3 regions of the Streptomyces sp. NPDC014907 genome follow, and region 2 is predicted to be linked to each of the others. Evidence: riboswitches for the same ligand, from Rfam matches in the RefSeq annotation. Region 2 holds a riboswitch; each other region holds the start of a gene.
The links. Region 2 has a riboswitch for cyclic di-AMP ahead of ACZ3IL_RS26300 (M23 family metallopeptidase). Riboswitches for the same ligand answer to the same signal wherever they lie in the genome.
Positions count from the first base shown of each region.

Region 1: linked by a shared signal. The riboswitch ahead of ACZ3IL_RS19065 (transglycosylase family protein) and the one ahead of ACZ3IL_RS26300 (M23 family metallopeptidase) in region 2 are both predicted to bind cyclic di-AMP.
Region 3: linked by a shared signal. The riboswitch ahead of ACZ3IL_RS22820 (C40 family peptidase) and the one ahead of ACZ3IL_RS26300 (M23 family metallopeptidase) in region 2 are both predicted to bind cyclic di-AMP.

Region 1 is NZ_JBVHEG010000006.1:287,434-297,116, reverse strand. Features, by position in the region: gene eno (phosphopyruvate hydratase) at 1-360, opposite strand, end outside; gene ACZ3IL_RS19065 (transglycosylase family protein) at 718-1,446, opposite strand; cyclic di-AMP (ydaO/yuaA leader) riboswitch at 1,450-1,623, opposite strand; gene ACZ3IL_RS19060 (LysM peptidoglycan-binding domain-containing protein) at 1,882-2,988, opposite strand; gene ACZ3IL_RS19055 (cytochrome P450 family protein) at 3,083-4,375, opposite strand; gene ACZ3IL_RS19050 (hypothetical protein) at 4,729-4,968, opposite strand; gene ACZ3IL_RS19045 (nucleoside triphosphate pyrophosphohydrolase) at 4,965-5,936, opposite strand; gene ACZ3IL_RS19040 (SurA N-terminal domain-containing protein) at 5,956-6,600, opposite strand; gene ACZ3IL_RS19035 (glycosyltransferase family 2 protein) at 6,680-7,690, opposite strand; gene ACZ3IL_RS19030 (YfhO family protein) at 7,815-9,683, shown strand, end outside.
Region 2 is NZ_JBVHEG010000013.1:98,823-108,505, reverse strand. Features, by position in the region: gene ACZ3IL_RS26330 (thymidine kinase) at 1-121, opposite strand, end outside; gene ACZ3IL_RS26325 (alkaline phosphatase family protein) at 171-1,376, opposite strand; gene ACZ3IL_RS26320 (DUF5998 family protein) at 1,376-1,972, opposite strand; gene ACZ3IL_RS26315 (bifunctional acetate--CoA ligase family protein/GNAT family N-acetyltransferase) at 2,013-5,120, opposite strand; gene ACZ3IL_RS26310 (HPr family phosphocarrier protein) at 5,295-5,576, shown strand; gene ACZ3IL_RS26305 (GntR family transcriptional regulator) at 5,898-6,581, opposite strand; gene ACZ3IL_RS26300 (M23 family metallopeptidase) at 6,793-7,563, opposite strand; cyclic di-AMP (ydaO/yuaA leader) riboswitch at 7,577-7,742, opposite strand; gene ACZ3IL_RS26295 (M16 family metallopeptidase) at 8,009-9,376, opposite strand; gene ACZ3IL_RS26290 (M16 family metallopeptidase) at 9,403-9,683, opposite strand, start outside.
Region 3 is NZ_JBVHEG010000009.1:171,246-179,640, reverse strand. Features, by position in the region: gene ACZ3IL_RS22855 (class I SAM-dependent methyltransferase) at 1-507, opposite strand, end outside; gene ACZ3IL_RS22850 (VOC family protein) at 711-1,055, opposite strand; gene bioD (dethiobiotin synthase) at 1,148-1,864, opposite strand; gene ACZ3IL_RS22840 (adenosylmethionine--8-amino-7-oxononanoate transaminase) at 1,917-3,197, opposite strand; gene bioB (biotin synthase BioB) at 3,190-4,449, opposite strand; gene ACZ3IL_RS22830 (8-amino-7-oxononanoate synthase) at 4,625-5,803, shown strand; gene ACZ3IL_RS22825 (ATP-binding protein) at 5,994-6,434, shown strand; gene ACZ3IL_RS22820 (C40 family peptidase) at 6,626-7,102, opposite strand; cyclic di-AMP (ydaO/yuaA leader) riboswitch at 7,106-7,236, opposite strand; gene ACZ3IL_RS22815 (hypothetical protein) at 7,629-7,934, opposite strand; gene ACZ3IL_RS22810 (ATP-dependent Clp protease proteolytic subunit) at 7,942-8,395, opposite strand, start outside.

The DNA of each region.
Region 1 (9,683 bases), on a different contig from region 2:
GACGGCGAGGGAGACGCCGAGGATGGCGTTGGCGCCGAGCGAGGACTTGTCCGGGGTGGCGTCCAGGTCGAACATGGCCTGGTCGATCAGGCGCTGCTCGGTGGCGTCGTAGCCGACCAGCTCGGGGCCGATCTGCTCGATGACGGCGAGGACGGCCTTCTCGACGCCCTTGCCCTGGTAGCGGTCGGGGTCACCGTCGCGGAGCTCGAGGGCCTCGAACGCACCGGTGGAGGCGCCGGACGGAACGGCAGCACGGCCGGTGCTGCCGTCGTCGAGGCCGACCTCGACCTCGACCGTGGGGTTGCCTCGGGAGTCCAGGATTTCCCGGGCTACGACGACGTCGATGGACGGCACGAGCATCTCCTTCTGGGATGTGACGCTGGATGTGACGCAAGGTCGGTGCGGGGTCGCTCGGCCTTGCGGCAAGAGCCTAACCGTCCCGGGGGCTCCGGTCGGCCGGGCGCCCGCACCCTGGGACGAAAAAGGACCCAAGGGTACGCACAAGGTGAGGAATCACCCCGTATCTACCGGCCGGTAACCCTTGAACGGCCCGCACTCCCGTACGGAGGGGGCCCCGTACGGACCCGCGCGGAGCGGCCGGGAAAAGGGGGAACCCCGGCCCGGCGCGCACGGGGGAGGGCGCGCCGGACCGGGGTGGTCACCGCGGGAGGGCCGTCGGGGCCGCGTGAGCCGCCGGACTCACGCGACCCGCCGGACTCACTTCAGGTGGAGCTGCTGGCCCGGGTAGATCAGGTCGGCGTTCTCGACGACGTCCTTGTTCAGCTCGAAGAGCTCGGCCCAGCCGCCCTCGACGCCCTGCGCCGCGGCGATCCTGCTGAGGGTGTCGCCGGTGACGACCTTGTACTCGCCGTCGCCCTTCCTGACCGTCTCGCCGGTCGGGGTGATGACGGTCTTCCTGGCGGACTGCGGAGCGGCGTGGCGCTTCTCGGCCTTCTTCGGGACCTGGCGCTGCTCGCTGCGGGTGGTCGGCTGCTCGGCCGAGCGCTTCTGCGTCCGCTGCTTCTTCGCGGGCTTCTCCTGCTCCGTCGCGCTCTCGGCGGAGCCGCCGTACGAGGCGCCCGAGAGGCCGACGCCGCAGTGCGGCCAGGCGCCCTTGCCCTGGCCCGCGAGGACCTTCTCGGCGACGGCGATCTGCTGGGACTTCGAGGCCTGGTCGGCCCGCGGGGCGTAGGCGGTGCCGCCGTACGCGGCCCAGGTGGAGGACGTGAACTGAAGGCCGCCGTAGAAGCCGTTGCCGGTGTTGATGGACCAGTTGCCACCGGACTCGCACTGGGCGACGCGGTCCCACTCGGAGGCCGTGGCGGCCGAGGCGGCGCCCGCGGTCATCAGCGGGGCGGCGACGGCGACACCGGTGACGCCGACGAGCGCGGCGACCTGGGTGGCCTTGGAGGGACGGCGGTGTTTGCCCTTGGCGGAAAACAGCATGGAGTTTCTCCTCACCGACGCCTGCGAGGTGAGCTGTCGGGTTCGGGCCAATGAGTTGCCCGGCCGCGTGTCCTAGCACGCGGCTTCACCCCAAGCCGATCGTCGGCCGTCTGTCTCAACGGCCGGGGCCGGCGCTTACCTTGGTTCCCCCGCTCCTGCCTTCGGCGCTTGCGCGACGACTGTTCCCGTCGACCGACGGCAGGATTCGGCGTTTCGGTCGATGGGGCCCGCGGTGGCGAGCGGTGACGACCGTACGCACAGACCGCCCCGAAGTTCAAAGAGGCTCATATGACTAATTTCGCCTCTCCTTGCACACCGCCGGGGCCCGTTTGCGCAGGTGAGAGGTGACGGAAGCAGAGCTTCCGGACACGACACGCCAGTTGGGGCAAAGAGACCCATGTCTCACTCGCATGGATTCGGACATAAGCCCGCGAACTACCCCGCCGCCGACGTCGGAGCCGTCGTCAGATCGAGGTTCTGACCAGGGAGGATGAGGTCCGGATCGGTCCCCACGGTCCGCTTGTTGGCGTCGTAGAGGGCGGTCCACCCTCCGGGGAGTTCGTTCGCCCGTGCGATGTCCGAAAGGCTGTCACCCGGACGCACGACGTATTCACCCGAAGAGCCCTGACTGTCCGTTACGCTCGAATCCCTCACCCCGTCGGTGACGGGGGTGCCCGTGGGGTTTTCGGCGAGCTTGTCCGTACCCGAGGCGTGTCTGCCGGATTCGATCGATTCGCCCGTCTTGGGGCTTTCCTCCGGTGCGGCACCGCCCCGGTGCTTGCCGGTGCCGGGCGCGACCGACGTCCCGTCACCCTCCGGCGTACCGGGCGTAACAGACGTATCGGGCGTAACGGGCGCGAGGGAGCCGCCGGGCGCGGTCGGACCCACCGGCGCGGACGGGGCCGTGGACCCGGTCGATCCTGTCGGCGCGGACGGCGTGGCGGGAGCCGACGGCACGGCCGGGGTGGTGGTCGCCGCCGGCGCGCCCGGCGTCGTGGGCGTGACGGGGACGGCCGGGGGCGCGGAGCTCTCGGCCGCCCCGGGCGCCGTGGTCTCCGGGGTGGCGGCGGGGGCGCCCGAGCCGCCCGTGTTCCAGCCCGACTCGGGGACGGGCTTCACGGCGGGCGCGGGAACGGTGGCCGGGCCCGGGTCCACCCCGGCGGACCTCCCGTCGTTCGTCAGGCCCGCGATCGGCGCGCAGGTGGCCCACTCGGCGCTGCCCCCGGCGAGGGCCTTCTCGGCCACCGCGATCTGCTGGGCGCGGCTGGCCAGGTCGGGGCTGGGCGCGTACGCCAGACCGCCGTGGCGCTCCCAGCTCTCCTGGGTGAGCTGGAGTCCGCCGTACATCCCGTTGCCGGTGTTGGCGCTCCACTGTCCCCCGGACTCGCACTCGGCGACCCGGTCCCAGGTGGCGGAGTCGGCGGCGGAGGCGGAACCGGTGGCGAGCAGCGGCAGTGCCATGGCCGATCCGGTCACCCCTGCGGCGACGACGAGGGCGGGGGCCTGACGGGGGCGACGGTGTCGTCCGTTCCCGGAACGCATAGGAGCGCCTTTCGCGTGACGGCTGAGACTGCCGCGAAACGTAGCCGCATTCGAACGTCCGTCACAAGTCGATGGCTCCCCGATCACGTGAAGATCACATTTCTGACACGCCGTCAGTGGGGAGGAGCCGCGCGGAGGGGGAGAACTCCACCGGAAGCGTGCGCAATCCACGCATGATGAGCCCTCCGCGCCACCGCAGTCCGGCCGGGTCGACGGCCGCCTCCAGGTCCGGCAGGCGGGTCAACAGGGTTGCCAGCGCCGTCTGTCCCTCGAGACGGGCGAGCGGCGCGCCCAGGCAGTAGTGGATGCCGTGCCCGTACCCGAGGTGCTGGTTGTCGCGCCGGGCGAGGTCGAGCGTGTCGGGCCCGTCGAACCGCTCCGGGTCCCGGTCGGCGGCGGCGAGCACCACGAGCACCGGGTCCCCCGCCGGGATCTCCTGCCCGCCGATGGTCAGCGGCCGCGTCGCGTACCGCCAGGTCGCCATCTCCACGGGCCCGTCGTACCGCAGCAGCTCCTCGATCCCGGTCTCCAGGAGGCCGGTCTCCCCGGCGGCCAGGGACGCCTGCAGCCGTTCCCGCTGCCCGGGGTTGCGCAGCAGCGCGTAGAGCCCGTTCCCGATCAGGTTCACGGTGGTCTCGAAGCCCGCGAAGAGGAGGATGAAGGCCATGGCGGCGGCCTCGTTCTCGGTGAGGTGCTCGCCGTGGTCGGAGGCGCGGATGAGCCCCGAGATCAGGTCGTCCCCCTCTTCTTGTTCTTGACGCAGGCCCTCGCGCTTGCGGTGGATCAGCTCCGCGAGATAGCCGCGCATCTTCTTCACCGACCGGGCGACCCCGCCGCGCGGGCCTCCGCCGTGCCGGATCATCATCCCGGCCCAGTCGCGGAAGTCGTCCTGGTCCTCGCGGGGCACGCCGAGCAGGTCGCAGATGGCGTAGATGGGGAGCGGGAAGGCGAACTCGTGGATGAGGTCCGCGCTCCCCTTCTCCACGAAGCCGTCGATGAGCCGGTCGGTCAGCTCCTGGACGCGCGGGGCGAACGCGGCGACCCGGCGCGGGGTGAACGCCTTCGACACGAGCCGCCGCAGCCGGGTGTGGTCGGGCGGGTCGATGTTGAGCAGATGGGTCATCAGCTCGGCCTTGCGCTCGCCCGGAATGCCCGTCTTGCCCTTGGCGTGCGGGGACTCGTCGTGGTGCGCCGGGTTCTTGGAGAGCCGCTGGTCCGCGAGGGCCTGCCGGGCGTCCGCGTACCGCGTCACGAGCCAGGCCTCGACCCCGCTGGGCAGCGTCGTCCGGTGCACGGGCGCGTGCTCCCGCAGCCAGGCGTAGGCCGGGTACGGGTCGGTGGCGAACTCCCAGGTGAAGAGCTCGGGGGCGGGGCCCTCCCCGGAGATCGAGGCCGGGTCCTCCCCGGGGGCGGGGTTCTCCCCGGTAACGGGGACGGGGCTTTCCCCGGAGACGGGGACGGGGTTCTCCCCGCAGGCCGGCGCGGGGTCCTTCCCGGAGACCGGGGCCGGGCCCTCCCCGGGGACGGGGCTTTCCCCGGTGACGGGGGCGGGGTTCTCCCCGGTAACGGGGGCGGGGCTTCCCCCGGAGACGGGGACGGGGCTTTCCCCGCAGGCCGGCGCGGGGTCCTCCCCGGGGGCGGAATCGGGGGTCGGTTCGGGGGCCGGGGCGGTGCTGTCACTCACCCCCCGACCGTACAGCGCCCCCTCGCGCGCCCCTCCCGTGCGGGAGGGGCCGTCGTTCACTCCGCGCGCCGCCCCTGCGCCGCCCACTGGACGAGCAGGGCCACGCTCAGGACCGCGCCCAGCGCCGAGACCATCAGGGGCCACCCCGGGGAGTCGTCGCTCGTCGCGTCCCACGCGAAGAGCAGCAGGAACAGCACGGTCCCGGCCGCCCCCGCCGCCAGGTCGCCCCGGGAGGCCTTCCGGGGGGTCTCCCCGGAGGTCTCCCGGGAGGTCTTCTTCTCGTCGCCGTCGTTCACGCCTTCTCCTCCAGTCCCTCCGCCGCGCGGATCGCGTCACGGTACGTACGGGCGGCGGCCCGCAGCGCCGCCTCCGGGTCCACGCCGGCCGCCTCGGCGCGGGCGGCCAGGGCGAGCAGTTCGTACCCGAAGCCCTCGCCCGCCGGGAGCGGCACGCCGAGTCCGGCCGCCCGCGTCCGGCCCGCCAGCTTCGCGGCGAGCGCGAGGCCGGGCTGCCCGAGGGGCACGCCGTCGGTGACGGACTCCCGCCGCTTCTCGATCGCCTTGGTGCGCTGCCAGTGCGCGCGGACCTCCTCGGGCGTCTCGGCGGTCGCGTCCCCGAAGACGTGCGGGTGGCGGTGGATCAGCTTCTCGGCGAGCGTTCCGGCCACGTCGTCCACGGAGAACGGCTCCTCCGGGTCCTCCTCGGCGATCCGCGCGTGGAGGACGACCTGGAGCAGGACGTCCCCCAGTTCCTCGCGCAGCGCGGTCCGGTCGCCGTCCTCGATCGCCTCCACGAGTTCGTACGCCTCCTCGACGGCGTACCCGGCGAGCCCCTCGTGGGTCTGGACGGAGGTCCAGGGGCAGACCCGCCGGATGCGGTCCATGATCTGCACGAGGTCGAGGAGGCGGGCGCCGGGCAGGTCGTACGAGCCGGGCAGCAGCTCCAGGTCGGGCATGGCGACCCGGCCGGAGCCGGCGAGCCGGGCGAGGCCGTCGGTGAGGTCCCGGTCGCCCTCGCCGGAGGGCAGGACCAGGACCGTACGGCCCCCGGCGCACGCCCCGACCAGTTCCCCGGCGGTGAGCCGGGCGTGCTCGACGGCGATCCCGGCCTCGCGCAGGTACGGCAGCTGGGGGTGGTGCTCGTCGGGGCAGAGCACCCGGTCCGCGCCGTGCAGCGCCTGCCAGGCGGGCCAGGACAGCAGTCCGGGCGCGACGCGGTGGCTGGCGGTGAGCAGGACGATGCGGCCGGGGCTCTCGGAAGTCACCCCCCGAACCTACCCGGACTCAGGCGCCGGCCTCGACGGCGGCCGGGTCCCGGGTGACCTGGCGCAGCCAGGGCGCGGTGGTGGAGGTGAGCCGGACCTCGGCGTCGTCCCAGGCGCCGAAGCGCGGGTTCACGTCGATGCCGAGGTCCCGGGAGGCGGCGGAGAAGACCTCCGTCAGCTTCTTCTGGCCCTCGGGGCCGGCGTCCACGCCCAGCTTCTCGGCGATCTTGTTCATGAGGACGTTGCGGCGGACGACGCCGTCGATCTGGCCGGGGGCCACGCCCTGCTCCTGGAGGAGGACGGCGGCGAGCCGGTCCTCGCCGCCGCTCTGGCGGACGAAGGCCGTCCGGGTCTGCTGGAGTTCGGCGCGGGTGGCGGTGACGCCGTTGTCCCGGGCGACCTTCTCGACGACCCGGTCGAAGATCATGACGTTGAGCCTGCGGCGGCTGAGGTCGCCGCCGCTCCCGATCAGCCGGTCGGCCTGCGGGGAGGCCTCCTGCGCGGCCCGCACGTCCTTCACCTGCGCCTGGAGGGTGGAGACGTCGATGCGTTCGCCGCCGACGACGGCCGCCGCGCCCGGGTGGGAGTCACCGCCGCAGGCGGTGAGCAGCGGGGCCGCGGCGAGGAGCGCGGCGGAGACGGTGAGCGCGGTGCGGCGGTGCAAAGGAGCCTCCCGGGCGGTCGTGCGTCGGTGGAACGACCTTGCGGTGATCGATGGTAGGGAGTCACCCGGGCCGGAGCCACTACTTCGGGGCGACTGTTTCCCTCAACGGCCCGTCCGCCGCCCGGGTACCGGCCCGTCCCGTGTTTTCCCGGGCCGTGCCCCGGCCCCGGTCCTCGTGCGTCTCCTTCAGGAGGTAGTGGGGCCGCCGCTTCACCTCGTAGTAGATGCGGCCGACGTACTCGCCGATGAGGCCGATCATCATCATCTGGACGCCGGCGAGGGCGGTGATGGCGACGAGGAGCGTGACGTAACCGGGCGCGTCGACGCCGTTGACCAGGGCGGAGCCGACGATCCAGGCCGCGTAGCCGAGGGCCACGAGGAGAAGGAGGAGGCCGAGGTGGACGGCGGCGCGCAGCGGCTTGTTGTTGAAGGAGAGCAGGCCGTCGAGGCCGTAGTTGAGGAGCTGCCCGAAGGACCACTTGGAGCGGCCCTCCTCACGGACGGCGTTCTCGTAGGAGAACGTCGTGGTGGGGAAGCCGACCCAGGAGAAGAGGCCCTTGGAGAAGCGGTTGTACTCGCCGAGGTCGAGGACCGCGTCGACGGCCCGGCGGGACAGGAGCCGGAAGTCCCCGACGCCGTCGACCAGTTCGACGTCCACGAGCCGGTTGATCGCCCAGTAGTAGAGGCGGGCGGTGAGGGTGCGGGTGACGCGGTCGCCCTCGCGGGTGCGGCGGGCGACGACCTGGTCGTACCCCTCGGCGTGCAGCGCGACCATGCGGTGCACCAGCTCCGGCGGGTGCTGGAGGTCGGCGTCCATGATCACGACGGCGTCGCCGGACGCGTGCCGGAGCCCGGCGAGCATGCCGGCCTCCTTGCCGAAGTTGCGGCTGAAGGAGAGGTAGCGGACCCGGCCCGGGTCGCGTTCCGCGAGCTCCCGGAGGATCGGCAGGGTCTTGTCCCGGCTCCCGTCGTCCACGTAGACGATCTCGAACTCGCCGTCGAGGCGTTCGAGTTCGGCGGTGACGTGGTCGTGGAAACGGGCGAGGACGTCTTCCTCGTTGAAGCACGGGACGACTATCGAGAGCAGCACGCGGTCATGATAGCGGTGCGCCACCCCCCGATCTGACGCGCGCATGACCCCCGGGCGGCCATCGCGTGAACGGCTCCCCGGACCGCTTCCCGCCCTTGGAAACGCTGGGCATATTCGACTCGTCATGCCGAACTCCAAGGGCCCGCGCCCGCTCGCCGCCGCACTCCCCGCGCCGTCCGCCGCCGCACTTCCCGCGCCGTCCGCCGCCGCGCTCCCCGCACTGCTCGCCGCCGTGCTCGCCACCGTCGCCGTCTGCGGCGGGGACGCCGCCGCCCGGGTCTTCCCCTTCGGGCCGCGCCACCGGTCCGTCAACGACCTCGCCAACCAGTTCGTGCCGTTCCACGCGCACCTGTGGGACCTGCTCCGGGGCCGGGCGGACGGCGGCCTCCTCCTCGACTGGCGGGCGGGCTGGGGCACGGCCTTCCTGCCCGACTACGGCACCTACCTGTCGAGCCCCTTCGCCCCGCTGGTGGCGCTCTTCCCGCGCGGCGACGTCGCGTACGCGGTGTACGCGATCACCGTCCTGAAGACGGCGGTCGCGGCGGCGGCCATGACGCACCTGCTGCGCCGGCTGGGTCCGGGCGCGTGGTGGTGGGCGGCGGTCCTGGGCGCCTCGTACGCGCTGTGCGGCTGGTCCGTCGTGGAGGCCACCTACAACCCGATGTGGCTGGACGGCCTGATCGCCCTCCCCCTGCTCTGCCTGGTGGGCGAGTGGGTGCGGGAGGGCCGCCGGCCGCTCCTGGGCCCCCTGGTGGTGGCGGTCTGCTGGGTCGCGAACTTCTACACCGCGTACATGGCGACCCTGGGCGCCCTCCTCGTCCTCCTGGTCCGGCTGGCGGTGACGGACTCCTTCCGGGCGCGGACGCTGCTGCGGGCGGCGGTGACGGCGGTCACCGGGGTGGGTCTCGCGGCCCCCGTCCTGGTCCCGGTCCTCCTCGGTTCGCGGCACGCCCACCCGGGCCTGGTCCGGGAGTTCGCCCCGGCGGCCGGCACGGACGTCCTGGCCCGGCTGCTCCCGGTGACCTACAGCTTCTCCACCCCGGCCGCCTACGTCTGCACGGCGGTGACGCTGCTCGCGGGGGCGCTGCTCTTCCGCCGCGACGTGCCGGGCCGGGAGCGGTGGCTGTGGCCGGGACTGTGCGCGGCGGTGGCGGCGTCGATGCAGTGGGGGCCGACGCACCTGCTCTGGCACGCCTTCGCGACGCCGAACGGCAGCCCGTACCGGCAGACGTTCGTCCTCTCCGGCGTGCTGGTCCTGACGGCCTGGACGTGCCTGACCGGGGGCCGGGACGCGACGGCTCCCGGTGGGGACCGGGCGGGGGCGGCCCCGTCCCCCGGCGGTCCGGACCGCCGGGCGGTCGCGGGCGGCGCGGCCGTCGTCCTCGCCCTCGCGCTCGCCGCGCTGCCGAGCCCCCTCCTCACCCCTTGGTCGCTCGCGCTCGCGGGCGCGGGCCTCGCGGCCGCCGCGGGCGCGCTGCTCCTCCCCCGCCGGGGCCGGTACGGACTGCTCGCCGCGCTCCTGGCGGCGGGGACGCTGGTCGGCCAGTCGGCGGCGACGACGGCGTACGCGGACCGGGAGCGGATACGCCGCCTCGACGACTACCCGTCGCCGGGCGCCGCGGAGGAGCGGCGGACGGCGGCCCTGGCGGCGGCGGACGGCTGGCCCGCGTACCGCACGGACCCCGGGCTCCCCCGGGTCGCGGGCAACGACCCGCTCCTCCTGGGCGGCCAGGGCGCCGCGTACTACAGCAGCCACACCCCGGCGGTCCTCACCGCCGCGCTGGACGCGCTGGGCGGCGGCTGGACCTCGCGGGGCCGGAACCTGACGGGCCTGGACAACCCGGTGACGGACGCGCTGTCCGGGGTGGGCGCGCGGTGGCGGGACGGCGCGGTGGTCCGCACGGACGTCCGCCTCCCCCTGGTGACGGTACGGCCGCCGGGACCGCCCCCGGTCTACGGCCCGTCGCCCTTCCGCAACCAGGAACTGCTGCTC
Region 2 (9,683 bases):
GGTCGTCACGGGTGAAGATCACGCCCTGGAGCCCCCGCGCGTCGCGGTTGTGAGCGATCTGGAGCGCCAGGGTGCTCTTCCCGCAATCCATGGTTCCGGAGAAGAAGACCAGCTCGGGCATGACGGGACGGGGACCTTTCGGGGGCGTGGGAGGGCAGGTGCCGGGAGGGTCAGGAACGCACTTCGAGCAGCGGGACGAGCTGCTCGGCGGGGGTCATGGACCCGTGCATGCCGGCCATCGCGGACTCGTGGGGCTCGTTGACGGAGGCGGTGATGGCCACGTCGTCGCGGGCCGCGGCGACGACGTCCCCGATCCGCCCGTGGACGCGTTCGTCGATCTCGTCGCCGAACCAGCCGAGGGAGACGGCCTCGTCGCGGCTCGCCACCCAGAACTGCTCGCCGATCACCTCGCGCCAGCAGGTGAGGACGTCCGCCTCGGCGCCGGGCACGGCGTAGACGTGACGGGCGCGCCCCTCGCCGCCGAGGAGGGCGACGCCGGCGCTCAGCTCCCAGTCCTCGTCGAAGTCGATGCGGTGCCGCTCGTCGAAGGGGATGTCGACCATGCCGTGGTCCGCCGTGACGTACAGCGCCGAGCGGGGCGGCAGTTGCTCGGCGAGCCGCCGCACCAGCCGGTCGACGAACATCAGCTGGCCGCGCCAGGCGTCGGAGTCGATGCCGAAGCGGTGCCCCGCGCCGTCGAGTTCGCTGTAGTACGTGTAGACGAGCGAGCGGTCGCCGGCGGCGAGCTGCTCGGCGGCGAAGTCCATCCGCTCCTCGCCGGAGAGCCGCCCGTGGAACGTTCCGCCGCTGAGCGCGATCTGGGTGAGCGGGGTCTGCTCGAAGACCGGGGAGGAGACCTGGGCGGTGTGGACACCGGCCTCGTGGGCGAGCCGGAAGACGGTGGGGTACGGCTGCCAGACGCGCGGCGCGGTCCACGGCTTCCAGCGGAGCTGGTTCATCAGCCCGCCGGTGCCGGGGTCGCGCACGGTGTAGCCGAGCAGTCCGTGCGTGCCGGGCTGGCGGCCGGTGCCGACGGAGGCGAGGGAGGTCGCGGTGGTGGCGGGGAACCCGGCGGTGACCGGCCGTCCCGTGCCGCCCCGCGAGGAGCCGAGGAGCGAGGTCAGATAGGGGGCCTCGTCGGGGTGGGCCCTGATCTGCTCCCAGCCGAGCCCGTCGATCAGGAAGACGCAGTTCCGGTCGGCGGGGGTCAGCTCCGCGATCCGCGGGGCGAAGCCGGGCACCTCCTGGCCCGCGACCAGCGTGGGGAGGAGGTCACCGAGGGAGCCGGAGCCGTACTCGGGCACCGGCGCGCTCTCCGGGGCGAGCGGAACCGGGTCGTCGGGCCAGCCGTAGGACGCCTCGGTGGACCGCTCCATCAGCGGGTGGGGGCGGCGGTGGCCGCGGTCGCCTCGGAGAGCGCCTGGGCGAAGGCGAGGGTCTGGCGGACGGTGTCCGGGCCGTCCCCGGCGTCGCTCACGCGCAGGCTGAGGTCGTCGGCGGTGGAGTTGCCGGTGTAGCCGTGGTCGGCGTCGCAGTCCGGGTCGCCGCAGGCGGCGGGCTCCAGGTCGATCCGGGAGACGGCGCCCCAGCCGATGGTGAGGACCACCTCGCGGGGCAGCGTGCCCGGGGTGTACGACTCGGGGTTGGCGACCACGCGGCTGACGACGACCGACGAGATCCGGTCGAGCTTCACGGACTCGGTGGAGGTCGTGGCGTACGGGGTCGGGGAGCTGGTGTCGGCGGCCTGCTCGTCGGTGTGGCTGACGATGAAGCGGTTCGGGGTCAGGACGAGGACGGTGACGTGGCGGCGGACCTCGTTCGCGTCGAAGGTGGTCTCCTGGTGCACCACGTACGACGCGACGGCCTCGCCGCCGACGGCGGCCTCCACCGCCTCGGCCACGAGGGCCGGGTAGTAGCCGCTGCGCTCGATCGCCGCGCGCAGCCCCTGGGTCGTCGTACCGGTCTTCGCCATGGACTCCATCCTACGGGGCCCCGGGCCCCCCTCGGCCCGCTCAGTACCTCGGCAGGCTGCGCGGGCCGAGGTCCGTCCGGGGCGGGGGCGGGGCCAGGCGGACGGTCGCCCCGAGGACGGAGAGGCCCCGGGGCGCCACGACCACGGGCTCCAGGGAGACGGCGACCACCTCGGGGTGGTCGTCGACGAGCCGGGAGACCCGCAGCAGCAGGTCCTCCAGGGCCGGGGTGTCCACGGGGGCGGAGCCGCGCCATCCGAAGAGCAGCGGGGCGGTCCGGAGGGAGCGGACGAGTTCGGCGACGTCCCGGTCGGTGGCCGGGACCAGCCGGTGGGCCGTGTCGCCGAGGAGTTCGGAGGCCGCGCCCGACAGGCCGAAGGAGAGGACGGCGCCCACGGCCGGGTCGATCGCGGAGCGGACGACGGTGTCGACGCCCCGGGGCACCATGGCCTGGACGACCGGCTGGAGCTCCTCGGGCTTGCCGAGGACGTCGGTCAGCTCGGCGTAGGCCGTGCGGAGCTGTTCCTCGGTGGCCAGGTCGAGCCGGACCCCTCCGAGGTCGGGGCGGTGGCGGAGGTGCGGGGCGGTCGTCTTGAGGGCGACGGGATAGCCGAGCCGGGCGGCGGCCGCGACGGCGGCGTCGGGCGCGGGCGCGGGCAGGGACGGCAGGACGGCGATCCCGTACCGGGCGAGCAGTTCGCCCGCTTCCCGGGGGCCGAGGGTCACGCCCCGCGCGTCCGCGTCCCCGGCGGTGAGCACCCGCGCGATCAGGGCGGCGGCCCCGGCCTCGTCGACGTCCTCGTACTCGGGCACCCGGCCGGGCTCGGCCGCCTGCCGCCGCCACTGCCCGTACCGCACGGCCTCGGCCAGCGCCCGCACGGCCCGCTCGGCGGCGGGATAGGAGGGGATGGTGATCGGGGGACGGGCGGGAGCGGGGGCGGAGGGGGCGTCCGGGGAGGGCGGACCTCCGGGAGCGGGCGCGGTCGCGGTCGCGGTGACGGGCGTGGTCGCGGGGACGGACGCGGTTCCGGTGGTGGGCGTGGTCGTGGTGGCGGACGCGGTTCCGGTGGTGGGCGTGGTCGTGGTGGCGAACGCGGTCCCGGTGGCGGACGGCGGGCCGGGGGTCCGTTCCGGGCCGGGGGTCCGCCCCGGGCCGGACGACGGGGAGGGGCCGGCCGACGGGGACGGTCCGGTCGCGGTTCCCTCCCCGGTCTCCCGCCCCGCCGGGGCGGGCCGGGTGCTGGTGGCCACCGCCAGGGCCTCCGCGAGGCCGCCCATCTCGACGTGGACGACGACGACCGGCTTCGCCGGGGCGGAGGCGGCGGCCTCGCGGAGCGCGGCCGCCAGGACCTCGCCGTCGCCGGACTCGGTGGCGCCGTCCTCGCCGACCCAGGGGATCGCGGTCACGACGACCGCGTCGGACGCCTCGTCCGCGAGGGCCGCCGCCAGCGCGTCCCGGAAGTCCTCCGGGGTCGCCGCGGTCGTCAGGTCCAGTGGCCGCAGCGGCCGCAGCCCCTCGGTCAGGCAGGCGTCGTAGGTGAGGAGGCCGAGCGACTCGGAGTTGCCGAGGATCGCGACCCGGGGTCCTGCGGGCAGGGGCTGGGCCGACAGGAGCAGTCCGGCGTCGACGAGTTCGGTGACGGTGTCGACGGGGATCACCCCGGCCTGCCGGAGCAGCGCGGAGACCGTGGCGTGCGGAACGCGGGTGACGGGCACCCGGTGTCCGGGCGGGGCGCTGCCGCTGTGCCGGGCGCCCTTGACCACGACGACCGGCTTGACGGCGGCGGTGCGGCGGGCGAGCCGGGCGAACTTCCGGGGGTTGCCGATCGACTCCAGGTAGAGGAGGACGACGTCGGTGCCGGGGTCGTCGTACCAGTACTGGAGGAAGTCGTTGCCGGAGACGTCGGCGCGGTTGCCGGCCGAGATGAAGGAGGAGAGCCCGGCGCCCCGGCGGTGCAGTCCGGAGAGGAGCGCGATCCCGATCGCGCCGGACTGGGTGAAGAGCCCGATGCGCCCGGTGGCCGGCAGCCGCGGCGCGAGCGAGGCGTTGAGCCGGACGTCGGCGGCGGTGTTGATGATGCCGAAGGCGTTGGGCCCGATGATCCGCATGCCGTGGGAGCGGGCCTGCCGCACGAGCCGGCGCTGCCGCTCGCGGCCGTCCGGGCCGCTCTCGGCGTATCCGGCGGAGAGCACGACCAGGCCCCGCACGCCGTGCTCGCCGCAGTCCGCGACGGCCTCCGGGACCCGTTCGGCGGGGACGGCGACGATCGCCAGGTCCACGGGTTCGCCGATGGCGCCGACGGAGCGGTGGGCGGGGACGCCGTCGAGCTCGACCGGGCCGCCGTCCCCGTCGCCGGCTTCGGGGAGCGCGGAGTTCACCGCGTACACGCGTCCGGCGAAGCCCGCGCCGAGGAGGTTGCGCAGGACGGTCCGGCCGACGCCGCCGGGGGTGCGGCCGGCGCCGACGACGGCGACCGAGGCGGGAGCGAGCAGCCGTTGCACGGAGCGGGCCTCCGCCCGCTGCTCCCGGGCCCGCTGGACGGCGAGGGAGCGGTCGGTGGGTTCGAGGTCGAGGTGGAGGCGGACGGAACCGTCCTCGAAGCTGCGCTTCTGGGTGTAGCCCGCGTCGGTGAAGACCTTGATCATCTTGTTGTTGGCGGGAAGCACCTCGGCGGCGAAGCGCCGGATGCCCCGTTCACGGGCCACCGCCGCGATGTGTTCGAGCAGGGCGGAGGCGACGCCGCGGCCCTGGTGCGCGTCCTGGACGAGGAAGGCGACCTCGGCCTCGTCGGCCGGGGCGGAGGCGGGCAGTCCCCGGTCGTCGATGCGGTCGTAGCGGACGGTGGCGATGAACTCGCCGCCGACGGTCGCCGCGAGCCCCACCCGGTTCACGAAGTCATGGTGGGTGAAGCGGCGCACGTCCTTGGCGGAGAGGCGCGGGTAGGGGGCGAAGAAGCGGTAGTACTTCGACTCGTCCGAGACCTGTTCGTAGAAGCTGACGAGCCGGTCGGCGTCATCGGTGGTGATGGGCCGGACGAGCGCGGTGCCACCGTCGCGGAGCACCACGTCCGCCTCCCAGTGGTCGGGGTAGGCGTGCTCCGGCGCCACCTGCGGTTCCGTCGCTTCCGGCTGTTCCGACGCGCTCTGCATGGGGTCAGCCTACGGCCGTGGCACGGGTGGGGCACCGGTCGCGCGGCGGGGTCGCCCGTTGCAAGGTGAGAGGGCCGGAAGGCGGTCCGGACCGGGCCGGGGACCGGTGTGAGCACCTCTCATCCCGTGAGAGACTGGTCTAGACAACCCGCTTGAGACTTGAAGGGCAACACCATGGCTGAGCGCCGCGTCAACGTCGGATGGGCCGAGGGCCTGCACGCCCGCCCCGCGTCCATCTTCGTCCGTGCCGCCACGGCTTCCGGCGTTCCGGTGACGATCGCCAAGTCCGACGGCGCCCCCGTGAACGCCGCTTCCATGCTCTCGGTGCTCGGCCTGGGCGCGCAGGGCGGCGAGGAGATCGTGCTCGCCTCGGACGCCGAGGGCGCCGAGGCCGCGCTGGACCGCCTCGCGAAGCTGGTCGCCGAGGGCCTGGACGAGCTCCCCGAGACCGTCTGAACCGTCCGGTTCACGAGCGGGCCCGGACCGGGGCCGCTCCGGACCGGGTCGAGCCGGATCGGGTCGGGTCGGACCGCTCTGGGGCGAGTCGGGCCGGAATCGTTCCGGGTCGGGTCCGGGCCGGGGCCCGGCCGGGCGCCCGAGCCGGGAACGACTCCCGTCCCCCTCGCGCCTTCGCTCTTTTCGCATCCTGAAATGCCGTGACCGCCGCAATCGCGGGGCACGGCATTTCTCCTTTCCCGTCCCCCTTTTTTCGGGCAGCACGAAAAGCGTCCGCCGAATTCCGCCCCCTTGCCCACGGTCTTGTATACGGTGGACGTGTTAATTCCGGGCGCTCGTCGTGTTGACGGCATGTTGCGGAACCCTCACACGGCCCCGCTCCGCCCCCTTGAGCCGGTGCAGCGGCAGCGAGCGCTCCGTGTGCAGCGCGGTCAGCACCCTCGCCCGCTCCGCGTCACCGCGCGCCACGGCGTCCACGATCGCGCCGTGCTCGGCCCAGGCGTCCACCGGCCGTCCGGGCTGCTCGATCGCGTACACCCAGGCGATCTTGTACCGCAACTGGGTGAGCAGCGCCGTCAGGGCCGGGCTGCCGCAGGCCTGCGCGAGCGTCTCGTGGAACCAGCCGCCGAGCGGGCGCAGATCCTCGCCCGGGCTCCGCTCGGCCCGTTCCTGACCCAGCCTGACCAGACCGCGCAGCACCTTGAGATGGGCCTCGGTGCGCCGCTGCGCGGCCCGCGCCGCCCCCAGCGGTTCGAGCAGCGCCCGCATGTCGAGCAGGTCGGCCGCCTCCCGCTCGGTGGGTTCGGCCACGTGTGCCCCCGCGTGGCGCCGGGTGAGGACGAAGCCCTCCGACTCCAGGGTGCGCAGCGCCTCGCGGACCGGGACGCGGGAGACCCCGTACCGGCGGGCGAGCTGCTCCTCGGTCAGCCGGCTCCCCCGCGCGAAGACGCCGGAGACGATGTCGTCCCGGATCGCCGTGCACACCGAATGCGCGGGAATACGCATGTCCGACCTCCGCCTCGTTCCGCGCGAGCCCATTCGGGCGGCGCCCGTTTCGCGCCCGGTCCACGACTCTATTGCAGCCCGCCGGAATTTCCGATGCCCCACCGGATTTCATGGGCTTCTTTTGGCCGAAGAAAAGCCCCGGCTCAGTGCGAGCCGGGGCTTTCTCGACGCGGGTGCCCCCCGGGTCCGGGGGCACGCGGAGGAGGCGGTGTCAGACGGCGACGCCGCGGGCGCGGAGGTAGGCGACCGGGTCGATGTCGGAGCCGTACTCGGGGCTCGTGCGCGCCTCGAAGTGGAGGTGCGGGCCGGTCGAGTTGCCGGACGAGCCCGAGACGCCGATCTGCTGTCCCGGCTCGACGGTCTGGCCGACGTACACCCCGATGGAGGAGAGGTGACCGTACTGGGTGTACGTGCCGTCGTTCATCCGGATGACGATGTTGTTGCCGTACGCGCCGCCCCAGCCGGTCTCGACGACGGTGCCGGAGCCGACGGAGACGACACGGCTGCCGTAGGCGGCGTGGAAGTCGACGCCGGAGTGGCTGCCGGAGGACCAGAGCGAACCGCCGGTCTTGTACCCGGTGGAGACGTACGAACCGGCGACGGGGAGCTGGAAGGAGTTCAGGCGGCGGCGCTCGGCCTCGCGGGCGGCGCGCTCCTTCGCCTCGCGGATCTCCTTCGCGCGGGCCTCGGCCTTGCGCTTCGCCTCGGCCCGGAGCTTCGCCTCGGCCGCGGCCTCGAAGGCCTGCCGGTCCTGGGCGGCGGCCTGGGCGTTGACGCGGTCGACGAGGGAGTCCTCGGTGATCACCTCGACGAGGCCGGTGTCCTCGGGCGAGCGGTGGTCCGTGTCGGCGGCGAGCGCCGGGGAGGCGAGGGTTCCGATGACGCCGGTGGTGGCCAGTGTCGCTGCGCCGGCGATGCCCGCGCCGCGGCGCGTCATCCGGCTCGGTCCACGATGCTTCCCGGTGGCACGGGTGAACGCCATGAAGACGCTGTTTCCTTTCCCTCCTTCTCGCCTACCGGGTTAGCTGACGGGTTCGGAGCAGGAAGGTCTCCTACGGGCCCCTCCGTACGGGACGAAGGCGTCCGATTCACCCCAGGGACTGCGTGCGGGTCCCCGGCTCCCCGGGCTCGCGCCTGACGGGGACTCGGCGATGGCTGTCCGGTGCCGCGGGTGCGGCGGGTACGACTGGCGAACAGCCGGATCGACGGTATGCGGGCCGCCAGTCGATCACCAACCGAACATGACCTTTTGTAAGACATGCCACAGGGCAGAAGATCACTCTTGCCGCCAATACGGACAATTCCCTTGCGGGTGGTCCCTCACGGCGCGCTTCTCCCCCGGAGGAACAGCGCCCTTGACGGGCCGTCGGGCCGGGACCCCGTGCGCGGGGCCGGCGGCGGTGGGCCGCCGGCCCCGCGAGGAGCGGTCAGCCGCCGACGACGGTGACCTCACCGATGCCGAGCGCGCGCACCGGCTCCGCGATCTGCGCCGCGTCGCCCACCAGGACGGTGACGAGCCGGTCCACCGGGAAGGCGCTGACGACGGCGGCGGTCGCCTCGACGGTGCCGGTCTCGGCCAGGCGCGCGTACAACCGCGCCTGGAAGTCGTCCGGCAGGTGCTGCTCCACCTGGTCGGCGAGCGTTCCGGCGACGGAGGCGGCCGTCTCGTACTTGAGCGGCGCCACCCCCACCAGGTTCTGCACGGCCGTCTCCCGTTCGGCGTCCGTGAGGCCCTCGGCGGCCAGGGTGCGCAGCACCTTCCACAGGTCGTCCAGGGCCGGGCCCGTGTGGGGGGTGTCGACGGAGCCGCTGATGGCGAGCATCGCGGCGCCGTTCCCCTCGGCGTCGGAGCGGAGCACCTGCCCGAAGGCCCGCACGCCGTACGTGTAGCCCTTCTCCTCGCGCAGCACCCGGTCCAGACGCGAGGTCAGGGTCCCGCCCAGGCAGTACGTGCCGAGGATCTGGGCCGGCCAGACGCTGGCGTGCCGGTCGGGGCCGATCCGGCCGATGAGCAGCTGGGTCTGGACGGCGCCGGGACGGTCCACGATGACGACCCTTCCGGTGTCGTCGGCGGTGATCGGCGGCATCGGGAGCGGCTCGCCCGGATCGCCGGTCCAGGCGCCCAGCGTCTCCGCCAGGACCTTCTCCAGGTCCACCCCGGTCAGGTCGCCCACGACCACGGCGGTCGCCGTGGCGGGCCGCACGTGCCTCTCGTAGAAGGCGCGGACCGCGGCGGCGTCGATCGCCGCGACGGTCTCCTCGGTGCCCTGGCGCGGCCGGGACATCCGGGACTCGGCCGGGAACAGCTCCTTGGAGAGCTGCTTGGCGGCCCGCCGGGCCGGACTGGCCGTCTCGTGCGGGATCTCGTCGAGACGGTTGCGCACCAGGCGCTCGACCTCGGTCTCCAGGAACGCCGGGGCGATCAGGGCCTCGGCGAGCAGACCGAGCGCCTTGGGCAGCCGGGAGACCGGGACCTCCAGGGAGACCCGTACACCGGGGTGGTCGGCGTGCGCGTCGAGCGTGGCGCCGCAGCGCTCCAGCTCGGCCGCGAACTCCTCGGCGGTGTGCTTGTCCGTGCCCTCGGACAGCGCGCGGGCCATGATGGTCGCGACGCCGTCGAGACCGGCCGGCTCGGCGTCCAGCGGGGCCGGCAGGAACAGTTCCACGGCCACGACCTGCTGGCCGGGGCGGTGGCTGGTGAGCACGGTCAGGCCGTTCTCCAGGGCGCCGCGGTCCGGGGCCGGGAAGGCCCAGGGCCGGGCGGTGCCCGGCGCCGGCCGCGGGTGGAACTCCATGCTCGTCAAAGACACGGCAGCGTCGGTCACTGGTCCGCCCCCTCTTCCTCGTCGCTGTCGCTCTGTTCGTCGGCCACCGGCTCGTAGACGAGCACCGCGCGGTTGTCGGGACGCAGCCGGGCCGCGGCGGCCTCCCGCACCTCCTCGGCGGTGATGTCGAGGATGCGGTCGACGGCGGTGAGGGCGAGCTGCGGGTCGCCGAACAGCACGGCGAACCGGCACAGTTCGTCGGCGCGGCCCGCGACGGTGCCGAGCCGGTCCAGCCACTCGCGCTCCAACTGGGCCTGCGCGCGCTCCATCTCCTCGG
Region 3 (8,395 bases), on a different contig from region 2:
CACGGTGCGGTCGAGGCCCCGCTGGACCCGTGCCGGGCCGGCCGTGTCCGCCGCTCCGTGCTCGAAGAAGCGCAGCTCCCCGCCGGGGCGCAGGACCCGGCGCAGCTCCGCGAGGGCCGCCGGCACGTCCCGCACCGTGCACAGGACCAGCGAGACCACGGCGGCGTCGAAGGCGCAGTCCGGCAGCGGCAGCGCCTCGGCCGTGCCCGGCAGCACGCGCACCGGAACGGCGGACCGCCGCGCGGCCTCCTCGGCGAGCGCGCGCAGCCGGGCCTCCGGCTCGACGGCCACGACCTCGGTGACCCCGGCCGGACAGTGCGCGAAGTTCAGGCCGTTCCCGGCCCCGACCTCCACGACCCGGCCGGTGAGCCCGGCGAGCAGCTCCGCGCGCAGGGCGCCCAGTCCGCCCCGCGTCTCGGCGGAGACGCTGAGGCGGGCGTAGAAACGGGCGAAGAGGGGGTGGTGCACCCGGGCCGGGCGGCCGGGCACGGGACGCGGCGGTGTCATCGGGACTCCTCGTCGGCACGGGGGCGGCGGCCCGGCGGCGCGGCGGGCGGTCCGGTCCGGGCGGACGCCCCCGTTCCGGCGGACGACCCGGGCTCGGCGGACGACCCGGGCCCGGCGGGCGGTCCGGTGTACGGCCGGCCCGGGGTGCGGCGGGCGGTCCGGTCCGGGGACGGCCGGTGCGCGGGCCGCGACCGCTCCACGGCTCAGTCCGACACGAAGCAGAACTCGTTCCCCTCCGGGTCCCGCATCACCTGGAAGGTGCCCTGCGCGTCGGTGACCGGATCGCCCACGCGGACCGCGCCCAGGGGAAGCGCCTCCTCGGCGGCCCGGCCCGGCTCCTCCACCCTCAGGTCGAGGTGCAGCCGGTTCTTCACCGCCTTGCCCTCCGGCACCCGCTGGAAGGCGAGCCGGACGGAACCCGGCGGGTCCACGAAGGACCAGTCGCCGCTCCGGTCGACCGGAACACCGCCGAGGAGCCCGGCCCAGAAGCGGACGAGGGCCGCCGGATCGGCGCAGTCGAAGACGATCTCCTGTACGTGGGCGCGCATGCGTCCACCCTAGGCAACCGCCGCCGGTGCCGCGCGGCACGGACCCCCCCGCCCGTACGGCCGGACGGGGCCACCCCCGCGGGCCCCGTCCCTCAGGCCCCGACCGCCGCCGCGAACGCCGTCGCGTCCCACGTTCCTCCCAGGGCGGGCCCCAGCCAGCCCCCCGCCGCCTCGCGGAACTCCGCCGGGGCGAGGCTCCCCGCCCCCTCCGGTACGGCTCCGAGCAGCGGCGCGCCCGCCGCTTCCGGCAGGTCGGCCAGATTGCAGCGCGCCGCGAGGTCCGGCGCGGCCGGCCAGCTGCCGATCACCACGCCCAGGTGCTCGATGCCGCGTGCCCGCAGCGCTTCGGCGGTCAGGGCCGTCGAGTTGAGCGTCCCGAGTCCGGCCGGGGCGACCACCAGGACCGGCGCGCCGAGCAGCGCCGCCGCGTCCGCGAGGGTGCCGCCCTCCTCGTCGAAGCGGACGAGCAGCCCGCCCGCCCCCTCCACGAGGACCAGGTCGTGGCCGCCGGCCAGTTTCCGGGCGGCCTCGGCGATCTCCCGGGGCCCCACCGGCGCGAGCCCGGCCCTCCGCGCGGCCGTGCCGGGGGCCAGCGGCTCCGGGAAGCGGCCCAGTTCGGCCGAGGCGGCGGCCCCCGAGAGCCGCACCACCTCGTCCGCGTCGCCCCGTTCGTCCGGCCCGACGCCGGTCTGGGCCGGCTTCAGGACGGCGACCGAACGCCCGGCCGCGGTCGCGACGGCGGCCACCGCCGCGGTCACGACGGTCTTGCCGATCTCGGTCCCGGTGCCGCTGACGACGACGATTCCCACGGTCGTTCCCCTCCATCTCTTCCCGCCGGTCTTCTTCCGGCCGGCCCGTTCCTCAGCCCGCGGCGGCCGCGGCGCGCACCGCCGCGCAGATCCGGGCCAGGTCCTCGTCACCGGTCACGTACGGCGGCATCGTGTAGACGAGGTCCCGGAACGGGCGCAGCCACACGCCCTCCCGGACCGCCGCGCGCGTCGCCGCCGCCATGTCGACCTCGTGGTCGAGCTGGACGACCCCGATCGCGCCGAGCACCCGCACGTCCCGCACGCCCGGCAGGGCGGCGGCCGGGGCGAGCCCGGCGCGCAGCCCGGCCCCGATCCGCCCGACCTCGGCCCGCCAGTCCCGCGAGAGCAGCAGGTCGATCGAGGCCAGGGCCACCGCCGACGCCAGCGGGTTCCCCATGAAGGTCGGCCCGTGCGCCAGGACCGGCACCTCGCCCCGCGAGATCCCGTCGGCGATCCGGCCCGTGCAGAGCGTGGCGGCCATCGACAGGTAACCGCCCGTCAGCGCCTTGCCCAGGCACATCACATCGGGGGAGACCCCGGCCGCGTCGGCCGCGAACAGGGTGCCCGTCCGCCCGAACCCGGTCGCGATCTCGTCGAACACCAGCAGGACCCCGTGCGCGTCACAGGCCTCGCGGAGCACCCGCAGGTACGCCGGGTCGTGGAAGCGCATCCCGCCCGCGCCCTGCACCACCGGCTCCACGATCACCGCGGCCAGCTCGTGCGCGTGCCGCCCGATCGAGGTCCGCAGCAGTTCCGCGTACGACTCCTCGTACGCGGCCGGCGGGGCGTCCGTGAACACCTGCGGCTGGAGGACCCCCGACCACAGCTCGTGCATCCCGCCCTCGGGGTCGCACACCGACATCGGCTGCCAGGTGTCCCCGTGGTACCCCCCGCGCCAGGTGAAGAGCCTCCGCTTCTCGGGGCGGCCCAGCGAACGCCAGTACTGGAGGCACATCTTGACCGCCACCTCGACGGCGACGGACCCGGAGTCGCTGAGGAAGACGTGCCGCAGCGGCGCGGGGGTGATCTCCACCAGCCGGTGCGCGAGCCGGACGGCCGGCTCGTGGGTGAGGCCGCCGAACATGACGTGGCTCATCCGGTCCAGCTGGTCGCGCACCGCCGCGTCGAGCACGGGATGGCCGTATCCGTGGACCGCGGCCCACCACGAGGACATGCCGTCCACCAACTCGTCCCGCCCCTCGGCGGGTTCGGCGAGCCGGAGGCGCACCCCGGACGCGGACGCGACGACCAGCGGGTCCGTGCGGCCCGGCATGGGGCCGTACGGGTGCCAGACGTGCGCCCGGTCCAGGGCGAGGAGTTCGTCGTCACGCATTCGGCGCGAGGTCCGTCCCGGCCCCCCGGCGGCGCACCGCCACCAGATCGGTCCGGGCGCCGCCCGGCACGGCCCCGGCGGCCGGTTCCCCGGCGGGCTCCGGGGCGTGTCCGCCGCACGGGCCGCAGCCGCCGCCGGAGTGCGCGCCGCACCCGGCACCGCTCTCCGCCGGCGCGTGCGCGCCGCAGCCCGCGCCGCTCTCCGCCGGAGCGCGGGAAGCCCGGTCCCCGGCCGCCGCGAGGGCGTCCGCGCGGTGGGCGGGCAGCGTCGGCGTGCCCGCGCCCTCCACCTCGAAGCCCGCGTCCGCGATCATCTCCAGGTCGGCCTGCCCGGCCTGGCCCTCGCTGGTCAGGTAGTCGCCCAGGAAGATCGAGTTCGCGATGTGCAGCGCGAGCGGCTGCAGCGAACGCAGGTGCACCTCGCGGCCGCCGGCGATCCGCACCTCGACGTCGGGGCAGACGAACCGGACCATCGCCAGGATGCGCAGACAGCGCTGCGGCGTCAGGTTCCACTCCTTGGCGAGCGGGGTGCCCTCGAACGGGATGAGGAAGTTGACCGGCACCGAGTCGGAGCCCAGCTCCCGCAGCGCGTACACGACGTCGACCAGGTCCCCGTCGGTCTCGCCCATGCCCGCGATCAGGCCCGAGCAGGCCGAGAGCCCGGCGGCGTGCGCCTTCCGCACGGTGTCCACCCGGTCCGCGTACGTGTGGGTCCTGGTGATCCCCGCGTACGTCGCCTCGGACGTGTTCAGGTTGTGGTTGTACGCGTCGGCCCCGGCCTCCCGCAGCCGCTCCGCCTGGCCGTCCGAGAGGAGACCGAGACAGGCGCACACCTCGACGCCCTCGTTCTCCTCCTTGATGGCCTCGATGGTCCTGCCGACGCGCTCGACGTCCCGGTCCGTCGGACCCCGCCCGCTCGCCACCAGGCACACCCGCTTGGCGCCGCCCGCGACGCCCGCCGCCGCGGCCCTGGACGCCTCGTCCGGCTTCAGCCAGGTGTACTTGAGGATCTCCGCCGTGGAGCCGAGCCGCTGCGAGCAGTACGAGCAGTCCTCGGGGCACAGGCCGGACTTCAGGTTGACCAGGTAGTTGAGCTTCACCCGCCGCCCGAACCACTGGCGGCGCACCTTGCCGGCCGCCGCCACCACATCGAGCAGTTCGTCGTCGGAGGTCGCCAGGACGGCGAGCGCTTCTTCACGGGTCGGCGGCTCGCGCCGCAACCCCTTCTCCACCAGCGTGTTCAGCAGGTCCATAACCGCTGATCCTGGCCTACCGCCCGCCCCCGGGCCAAGGAGGAACCGAACAATCGCCCCCGAACGAGGTGTGTGGATGACCACACCACGGCCCCGCCGCCCTGCGGCTAGGGTCTGTGCGCTGCCTACAAAAGGCGCCGGCCGGCCGACCGGGGGCGCCGCCGGAGGAACGCCCATGCCACAGGCCGACGACGCGCGGGCCGAGGGCCCGCGCCGCACCGCGTTCGACTGGACCGACGCCGAGGCGCGCCACCGGTCCGAGGCGGGTCTCGTCCGTACGCTGCGCCCCCGGGCCGCCGAGTCGGACCTCCTCGACCTGGCGGGCAACGACTACCTCGGTCTCACCCGCAGGCCCGAGGTCACCGGGGCGGCGGCGGACGCGGCCCGGCGCTGGGGCGCCGGCTCCACCGGTTCCCGGCTCGTCACCGGCACCACCCGGCTGCACACCCGTCTGGAGCGCGAACTGGCCGGCTTCTGCGGTTTCGAGGCGGCCCTCGTCTTCTCCTCCGGCTACACCGCCAACCTCGCCGCGCTCACCGCGCTGACCGGCCGGGGCTCCCTGATCGTCTCGGACGCCTCCAACCACGCCTCCCTGGTGGACGGCTGCCGTCTGGCGCGCGCCGAGACCGCCGTCGTCCCGCACGCCGACCCCGAGGCCGTGCGCAAGACCCTGGAGGCGCACCCGGGGCGCCGGGCCCTCGTCGTCAGCGACTCCGTCTTCTCCGTGGACGGCGACAGGGCCCCGCTGCCGGAACTCGCCGCCGCCTGCCGCGCACACGGCGCCGGACTGGTGGTGGACGACGCCCACGGCTTCGGCGTCCTCGGCGACGGCGGCCGGGGCGCCCTCCACGAGGCCGGGCTCGCGGGGGCGGAGGACGTGGTCGCCACCCTGACCCTCTCCAAGTCCCTGGGCAGCCAGGGCGGCGCCGTCCTCGGGCCGGCCCGCGTGATCGAGCACCTGGTGAACGCGGCCCGCACCTTCATCTTCGACACCGGCCTCGCCCCGGCCGCCACGGGCGCCGCGCTCGCGAGCCTGCGGCTGATCGCGGCCGAACCGGGGCTCGCCGGACGGGTCCGCACCGTCGCCACCACCCTGTACGAACTGCTCACCGGAGCCGGTCTGTCCGTGACGCGGCCCGACGCGGCCGTGGTGTCGGTCCGCGCGCCCTCCCCGGAGGCGGCGCTGCGCTGGGCGGCGGACTGCCGGGAGCGGGGGCTGGCGGTCGGCTGCTTCCGGCCCCCGTCCGTGCCCGACGGCGTCTCGCGCCTGCGCCTGACGGCGCGCGCCGACCTGACGGACGCGCAGATCGGGCGCGCGGTGGAGACGGTCCTGCGGACCGCGCCCGCCGTCTGACGCGCCGGGGAAGCGGTCTTTCCGGCCGGGGGGCGCCCAAGGGCGTTCGGGAACGCCAGAGTTCACCGCTTCGGGCGACAGATGCGCCCTTGCCCCGGGGGAACGCCTCCCGGCGCGGCACCATCGGTGGGAATCTGGCGCGAAGCGCAATCCGGGGCACCGGCCCCGGCGGGAAAGGGACAGCGTCGTCATGGCAGACCATCAGGAAGCATCCGTCACGCTGCCGAGCGAACCCGCTTCGGTCTCCACGGCCCGGCGGTACGTCACGGAGGTGCTCGCCGGGTGGGGTCTGGACGGCGCCGCCGACCGGGCGGACGCGGTCCGGCTGATCGTCTCGGAGCTGGCCACCAACGCCGTCGTGCACACCTTCGGGCAGTCTCCCACCTTCACGGTGGCCCTCTGCCTGGAACGGGGGGAGCGGCTCCACATCGGCGTCACGGACAGCCATCCGCGCCTGCCCCGGCGCCTTCCGGCGGCGGTCCAGCAGGACAACGGCCGGGGCCTGGTCATCATCCGCTCCCTGGCCGCGGAGGCCGGGGGGCGTCTCTCCGTGACCCCCACCGCGGCGGGCGGCAAGACGGTCCGGATCACCCTGCCGTGGACGGCGGCCGCCCCCGTGGCGAGCCGGTGACGGGCGCTCCGCGCGGCGGGGGCGGGCGGGGCCGGTACGGCGGGGGCGGGCGGGGCCCGTACGGCGGGGCGGGCGAACCCCGTACGGAGCGGGACGGCGGAGGCGGGGACGGAGGGGCGGAGCGGGCGGAGGACGGCGGCGCCACCGTTCCTCCGGCCCGTCCTCCGCGCCCGCTCAGCGCCCGGGCGGGGTCACCGGACGCGTCCGTAGAAGACCTTCGACGACCAGATCTTGTCGAGCTTCACCCAGGAACCGGTCTTGGGGGAGTGCCAGATCCGGCCGTTCCCGGCGTAGATGCCCACGTGGTAGACCCGGCCGCCGGAGTGGAAGAAGACCAGGTCGCCCTTCTGCCGGCCGGCGGCGGAGACGTGCCGGGTCTTGTTGTACTGCTGCTGCGCGGTGCGGGGCAGCGACTTGCCCGCCTGCTTGTACGCGTAGAGCGTCAGGCCGGAGCAGTCGAACCGGGAGGGTCCCGCGGCTCCGTACCGGTAGGGGGCCCCCTTCTTGGAGGCGGCGACGTTCAGCGCCTTGCTCGCGTGCGAGGTCGTGGCCTGCGCCTCCGGCGCCGTGCCCGGTGCGAGCAGTGTGCCGCCGACGGCGGCGAGGGTGAGAGCCGAGACGGCTCCGGCCCGGGACAGCAGGGACGGGACGTGCATCTGCGCAGTCATGCGCAACCCTTCGTCAGCCGCCTGTGAAGGATGACCTGTCGGGTTCGGGCAGGCGAAGATGCCCGGCCGCGGTAGCGGCTTCACCCCGAGGGCCGGTCCCGCCGCGGAAACGGCGTGTACGGCCCGTACTGCTCGGGTCCTCCACTCCTGCCGGTCCAATCCTGTCGACCAGACGTCCGGGACGGCGGCAGGACTCGGCGTCCGCCCGGACCGCCCCGCCTCGGATGGCGGGGGCTTGTCGTCGGCAGGGATCTTGCCCCACTTCATGGTCGAAATCCGAGTGGAAGCGACTATTTGTGAGGCTCCTCACGACTGAACCATTCGGGTGGACAGGATGCTTTCGTGATCGTCGGAGGTTTGGGCGGCGACCCTCGCACCAGGCAACGGAACGTCCGATTCCGCCAGATGTGTACCGTCGGCGCGCAACTCGCCCCCTCCGCGCACCGGCTCACCGGCTCCACCGAACGGAGGAGCGTTTCCGCGCCCGGTGTCGGCCGTCCGGCCCTCGACACGACATGCCGGAATGTCAACGCGGCCGCGTCCGGGGAAGCGTGACCCGGGCGGTCCTGCGTTCCCCGTCCAGGGCGCGGAGGGCGCGCGCCAGGGTCTCCGCGTGGACCTCGCTCTCGCCCCGCGCGTGCATGAGCGCCAGCGCCTCGCGCAGCGCCTCGGCCCGCCCCACCAGGGCCTGAGCCGCCCTCAGGGCCCCGTAGGTGTGCGCGTTCCGGGAGGGGTTGATCCGCCCCAGGAGGTCGGCGGCCGCGAGGTACGCGTCGACCAGCTCGCCCTCGGCCCGCGTCAGGGCCGGCAGCGGCGGCGGTTCGGGAACCACGGTCCGCTCACCGCGCCGTGCCGCCGGCGGAGGCGCGCCGGCTCATGATCACATGGTCCACCAGCCCGTACCCGATCGCCGCCGGGGCGTCCAGGACCGTGAGGCGTTCGAGGTCGGCGTCGATCCGCTCCCTGCTCCGTCCGGTGTGCTCGACGAGCAACCCGGCCACGAGGGCGCGTTGGCGGAGCAGTTCGCGGGCCTGGACGTCGAGGTCGCTCGGCTGTCCCCGCAGGGGCTCGTCCAGGGCGGGCTGCCGCAGCGTGACCCGGGCGCCAGGGAGCATCGCGCGCTTGCCCGCCGTGCCGGCGGCGAGCAGCACGGCGGCGGTGGAGGCGGCCTGGCCCAGGCAGGTGGTCGCCACGTCGCAGGCGAGCATCCGGATCGTGTCGTGGATCGCGGTCATGGCGCTGACGGAGCCGCCGGGCGAGTTGATGTAGAGGGCGATGTCCTGGTCGGGCGCC